DNA from 2 places in the Tardiphaga sp. 42S5 genome. Region 1 is predicted to be linked to the other one. Evidence: predicted binding sites of a transcription regulator. Region 1 holds the regulator's gene; the other holds the start of a gene.
What was found. Region 1 encodes LexA, which represses DNA repair genes until DNA is damaged. Its sites were predicted from a motif close to TGTTCNNNNTGTGTTCNG; they were not measured.
Positions count from the first base shown of each region.

Region 2: the regulator LexA is predicted to act here: its motif matches at 1,690-1,707, upstream of radA (DNA repair protein RadA).

Region 1 covers NZ_CP139027.1:3,784,326-3,787,600, forward strand. The annotation lists gene SFY93_RS17500 (ComEC/Rec2 family competence protein) at 1-1,691, shown strand, start outside; gene lexA (transcriptional repressor LexA) at 1,710-2,432, opposite strand; gene SFY93_RS17510 (GNAT family N-acetyltransferase) at 2,735-3,275, opposite strand, start outside.
Region 2 covers NZ_CP139027.1:4,428,773-4,432,047, forward strand. The annotation lists gene SFY93_RS20630 (bifunctional diguanylate cyclase/phosphodiesterase) at 1-263, shown strand, start outside; gene SFY93_RS20635 (hypothetical protein) at 354-716, opposite strand; gene SFY93_RS20640 (hypothetical protein) at 992-1,258, opposite strand; gene SFY93_RS20645 (hypothetical protein) at 1,457-1,603, opposite strand; gene radA (DNA repair protein RadA) at 1,733-3,193, shown strand.

The sequences.
Region 1 (3,275 bases):
AGCCGCCGCTGTCGCCGCTCCGGCCGGGTAGCTACGACTTCGGCCGCGATCTGTACTTTCAAGGGATCGGCGCGTCCGGTTTTGTGATGGGCGGCATCAAGGCGGTCGACCCGCCGATACAGCCGAGTGTGGCGTTACGCTATTCGGCGACCATGCAGGGGCTACGCGACGCCATCGACGCGCGGATCCGCACCGTGCTCTCGGGCGATAGTCGCGCCATTGCCACGGCACTGCTCACAGGTCGCCGCGATGCGATTTCGGCTGACGTCAATGATGCGATGTTCATCTCCGGCCTCGGTCATGTGTTGTCGATCTCCGGCTATCACATGGCCGTTGTCGCCGGCGTGGTGTTCTTTGCGATACGCGCACTGCTGGCACTGATCCCTGTCCTGACGGTGACATTCCCGATCAAGAAAGTCGCAGCGGCTGCGGCGTTATTCGCAGCACTGTTCTACCTGCTGTTGTCAGGTGCTGAAGTCGCGACGCAGAGATCGTTTTTCATGACGGCCGTCGTGCTGATTGCAGTCATGGTCGATCGCCGGGCGGTGACGTTCCGCACCCTGGCGGTGGCAGCAATGGTTGTGCTGATCGTGGCGCCGGAAGCGTTGGTGCATCCGAGTTTTCAGATGTCATTCGCGGCGACGCTGGGGCTGGTCGCATTGGTGCAGATAGGCATGCCCGCGCTGTTTGCCTCGCCCGATCATTCCGCGACCGCGCGCGTGGCGCTATGGGGCGGACGCGAGATCGCGATGCTCGTACTGGCTTCGCTGGTCGCGGGCCTCGCCACCACGCCCTATGCCGCGTTTCATTTCCATCGCGTCACGCCTTATGGCGTTGTCGCCAATCTCCTGGCGATGCCGGTGGTCTCGGCGCTGGTGATGCCGGCGGGCATTCTCGGTTTGGTGGCCATGCCGTTCGGCTTTGACGGTGTGTTCTGGCGGCTGATGGATGTCGGCATCCAGTGGATGATTGTGGTCACGCAATGGGTGGCAGCCTTGCCCGGCGCCATCGGCCGGATGCCGGCCTTTGGCATCGGACCGCTGATATCAGCCAGTATCGGCATCATCGTGCTCGGATTGCTGCGCACGCCGTTGCGCTTCGCGGGGGCTGGCGTGCTGGTGCTCTCGATTGTCTGGGCGTTGCTGGTGAAGCAGCCGGATGTCCTGATCTCGGGTGATGGTCACAGTGTCGCGGTGCGGAGCAGGGACGGGCATCTCCACGTGATGCGCAGCGCCAAGGATACATTTCTGCTGAAAGAGTGGCTCGCCGGCGATGCCGATGCGCGTCTGCCGACCGATGCCTCCGTCAGCCACGGTGTGTCCTGCGACCGCGACGGATGCATCACGCCGCTGGCCGATGGCGCTTTGGTGGCGCTGGTTTTACAGCCGGACGCCTTCACAGATGATTGCGAGAAAGCGGCGCTGATCGTCACGACGAGACAATCGCCGAGGGATTGCAGGGCGCTGGTGATCGATCAGGATCGCTTGCAACGAAATGGTGCGGTGAGCCTGCAGCGAACCGCAAACGGCTTTACCATCGATGCCGTGCGGCCACGGGGCCTGGACCGTCCGTGGTCGCGCGCAATTCCCGATGAGCCCCAGCAAGATCTGATCCAGAACAGTCGTCCACCGCAAAACCGGCCGGTGGATGCGACGCCGGCGGAAACCGATCTTCAACCCGAAGATCAGTAATCCGCCGAGGCGCAAATCTCAGTAGCGGCGATACAGGCCGATCAGCTTGCCCTGAATGCGCACCCGGTTGGGTGGCAGGATACGGACCTCGTAGGCGTCATTCGCAGGCTCCAGCGCGATCGACGCGCCGCGGCGGCGGAAGCGCTTCAACGTGGCTTCCTCGTCGTCGATCAGGGCCACCACGATGTCGCCGGTGTCGGCGCTCTCGTTGCGCTGGATCAGCACGGTGTCGCCGTCGAGAATGCCGGCGTCCTGCATGGAATCGCCGCGCACTTCGAGCGCGTAATGTTCGCCGGAACCGAGCATGTCGGCGGGCATGCTGATGGTGTGGCTACGGGTCTGCAGCGCCTCGATCGGCGTACCGGCCGCGATCCGGCCCATGACCGGGATAGCAACCGTGCGGCCATTGTCATCATCACCGCTGTTGCTGGCGATGCTGGCGGCCGAACGCACCTTGCCAAGCGTGCCTTCGATGACGCTGGGCGTGAAGCCGCGGCGCCCGGTGCCGCCGGTGACCGGCGCGCCGAGCTCTGGCAGCTTGATGACTTCGATGGCACGGGCGCGGTTGGGCAGACGGCGTATGAAGCCGCGTTCTTCCAGCGCCGTGATCAGACGATGGATGCCGGACTTCGAGCGCAGGTCGAGCGCATCCTTCATCTCGTCGAAGGACGGTGGGACGCCGGCTTCCTTCAGCCGTTGATCGATGAATCGCAGGAGTTCGTATTGTTTGCGCGTGAGCATCTGAAGCCATCCTCAGTTGACGGTGTCGGCCGCCGCGTGCGTTTCAAAGGGCCTTCGAACGGTGAGCCTCAATCCAGAGACGATCGTTCGAAGATCGGTTGCGCGAGTTCGGGCACTCTCAAACTACTCAAAGCCACAGAATCTCGAAACAAATCATGAACGAACACTATATGTTCCATATGTGTTCTGCAATGCTTAATTTGCCGTCAACAGAACGCACGTTGAGCGAGGTTTGAGGAGGCTGTTCCTCACCAGTCGTCGATCCTCGACGGACATGGAAAATGCTTCCGCGGTCGCTTGGGCTACGCGGACGTCACGCGCCCAATGGGCGGCGGCGGAGTCGTGGAGCCGGTCGCCAGCGAGCGCTGAACCATGATCGTGTCGGCCCAGCGGCCGGAGCGATAGGCGACGCCGGGCAGCAAGCCGACGCGGGCAAAGCCGAAGCTCTCATGCAAGCCGAGCGAGGCCGTGTTGTCGGCATCGATATAGCCGATGATCTGCCGGAAGCCGGCCGCCGCGCAGACATCGATCAACTCGCGCATCAACAGCCGGCCGATGCCCCGGCCGACATGTCCGTGGTGGATATAGATCGAATGCTTGACCGTGTAGCGATAGGCCGGTCGCTTGCGGAACAGCACCACATAGGCATAGCCGACGACCTCGCCGCCTTGCGTGGCGACGAGATGCGGGAACCGTTTGCTGCGCAGGTTCTTGCGCCGGTCTCTGAGATCGTCGGGCTGCGGCGTGTCGGCGTCGCTGACGCCTTCCTCGACGCCTTGCCGGATGTGCCGGCGATAGATCGCCAGCATGGCATCGACGTCGGTGTCGCGTGATGGTCGGATG
Region 2 (3,275 bases), 640 kb from region 1:
CTCCCAACCGCCGCGATTGCGCAGCGGTGGTATCCTCGGTGCTTGCGCTGGCCCATGGTCTTGGCATCGCAACGACGGCCGAGGGCGTCGAGACCGAAGAGCAATTTGAATATCTGCGGGCTGCAGGCGTAGACCTCGTCCAGGGCTTTCTGTTCGGTCGGCCCGTCCCGCTCGCCGAATTCGGCCGCAATGCGGCAGCTTCATTTGGAAACAGCGCCGCCGACGGCAAGGTGCGCGCAGGGGTCATCACGGCAGGGAGATGACCGCCGCCGCCACCGGCGGCCTCCCCCAAACGCAAATCGGCCGCCCTGAGGCGGCCGATTGCAGTCCTGAAAATCTGAGCTATCCGCGGCTTAGTAGCCGTATCCGTAGCTTGAGCCGAAGCTGAAGCCGCGATTGCAGGTCGAGCAGCCCTGCTGCACCGGTGCGTAATAAACCTGCGCCGGAGCGACCATCTGGACGCGCTGCTGGGTGGCATATTGTGCCGGGATGCGCTCGTAATCGACGCGCGCAGGCGCAACCATCACGGTCTTCGGCACCATCACCGTCTCGTACTGCGCCGGCGTGCGGCGCGCGACGGTGCGACCGGGAGCAACCATGACCGTCTCTTCGACCGTACGATACTGCGGCGGCACCACCTGCTGCTGATAGCAGGTCTGGCACGGCGGCGGTGGCGCGTAGCAATTATAGCAGCCGGCCGAGGCAACACCGGGCATCGCCATTCCGGCGACAGTGGCGAACATCGCAGCAGCAATCAATTTTGTCATGATGAGACCCCGTGGCGAGCTTGTTTGAAATGAGTTCGTATCGCTCTGATGCGCGACACTTAGCCAAGCACCACCACCGGTCAACGCGGTCCTGATATTTACCTTGATGAACGTGCTTAAGAATTGATGACGGCAACTATCAGGATGCCAAGGCAGACACATTGCGCTGCGTTCGGATTCACAGCCCAGCGCAGCGTGAGATCAACCGGTCTCTGCGGACTATCTTAATAACCGTCGCGGGGCAGCCCGAAGAGTTGGTCGAACACACTCGGTTGGCGAACCACCCATTGGCCCGGTTCGCCCGTTCTCAGATCCCGCACATAACGCGGCGGCGCTTCCACATAGTAAAGCGGCGGCGGCGCGCGAATGCCGGTATCCATCGTGATGGGATAGCGCGCGGTGCCGGCGCGATAGCGCACATCACGGTAGTCAGAGGCAAGTACCGGCGTCGCCAGCGTCGCTGCACCCAGCACGATCATCAAAATACGCACGGCACACCTCACGCTGACGTCACTGCGGTGAGGCTATCGGGCGGAGGTTAATGAAGGATTCGTCGCATGGCAGTTCCCACGCGAGCTCCTGCGCGGAACAAATTGGACTCGCGAAGCGCTGGACTGCGGCTCAGCTGGTAGGTCGAGCAGCCTCGATTGCTCACCACTGCTTGCATCTGGATTCTGCTCGCGGCGCGTCTACCGAGCGTAAGCAATCGCCAAGCTGAAGAAGGACCATTGCAGAGGCTGCACCTCCGGCATCGCTGCGGCAAAGGCGATCCAGGCCAACATTGCCGACCAGTTCTCGCGCATCGGAATTTTGGCAACCGAATAGACCTTGCCCATGTGCCGGTCGATGCGTCCCACCCGGCGAGGCTGGCGACCCCTTCGAGAAGAAACTTGCAAATGCCCCGTTCAACCGCGTAGACCAAGAGAACAAACCAAAAACACCCACAGCCGCGATTCCTTCCGCCAATGGCCAAGAACCTCCTCTCCTTCGTCTGCCAGAACTGCGGTGCCGCCTATAACAAGTGGCAGGGCAAGTGCGACGCCTGCGGCGAGTGGAATTCGCTAGCCGAGGAGGACACCACCGGCGTCACCACGATTCCGGTCAGCGCGCGCTCCAAACGCAAGGGGCGAACCTTCAATCTCGAAAGCCTGACCGGCCAGAGCAACGACGCGCCGCGTATTCCTTCGGGCATGGGCGAACTCGACCGCGTCACCGGCGGCGGTTTCGTGCGCGGCTCGGTGCTCTTGATCGGCGGCGATCCCGGCATCGGTAAATCGACCTTGCTGACGCAGGCCACCAGCCTGATGGCGCGGGCCGGCCACCGCGTCGTCTACATCTCCGGCGAAGAGGCCGTGGCGCAAGTGCGGCTGCGCGCGTCGCGTTTGGGCCTCGCGGACGCCTCGGTGCAGCTCGCCTCCGAAACCTCGGTCGAGGATATTGTCGCTACGCTGTCGGAAGGCACGGTGCCGCGGCTGATCGTGATCGACTCGATCCAGACCATGTGGACCGACACGGTGGAATCCGCGCCCGGCACCGTCACCCAGGTCCGCGCCTCGGCGCAGGCGCTCATTCGCTTCGCCAAGAAATCCGGCGCCACCATCATCCTGGTCGGCCATGTCACCAAGGACGGCCAGATCGCCGGGCCCCGTGTGGTCGAGCATATGGTCGATGCCGTGATGTCCTTCGAAGGCGAAGGCTCGCAGCAGTTCCGTATCCTGCGCGCGGTGAAGAACCGCTTCGGCCCGACCGACGAGATCGGCGTGTTCGAGATGACGGGGCTTGGCCTGCGCGAGGTCTCCAACCCCTCAGAGCTGTTCCTGTCCGACCGCGATCTCGGCTCGCCGGGCACCGCCGTCTTCGCCGGCATGGAGGGCACCCGCCCGGTGCTGGTGGAACTGCAGGCTCTGGTTGCGCCGACCACGCTCGGCACGCCGCGCCGCGCCGTGGTGGGTTGGGATTCCTCCCGGCTTTCTATGGTGCTGGCCGTGCTGGAGGCCCATTGCGGGGTCAAGCTGTCGGGCTACGACGTCTATTTCAACGTCGCCGGCGGATTGCGGATCAACGAGCCGGCCGCCGACATGGCCGCGGCCGCAGCGCTGGTGTCGTCGCTATGCAATGCGCCGCTGCCCACCGACGCGGTCTATTTCGGCGAAATCTCGCTGTCCGGCGCGGTGCGCCCGGTGGCGCAGACCTCGGCACGGCTGAAAGAGGCTGCAAAACTCGGCTTCGGCCGCGCAGTGCTGCCGGAATCGGCGCGCGGCGATCCCGGCGGCGATGCCGGACTGTCCCTCAATACCATCGGCGGCCTGACCTCGCTGGTCGCCGATATCGCCGCGCGTGGCGTCAAACCCACGCGCGACAACAGCAAAAGCACAGATGCCGAGAAAAATACCGTACCGGCGCGATTCAAGCGCCAGGACGGCTGACAGCGACGTGACCTGCGCTGCCGCGGCCGCTATAGAATGCGCGCGCGACAGACTGCGCAGATGTGCAACACGCTCCGTTAAG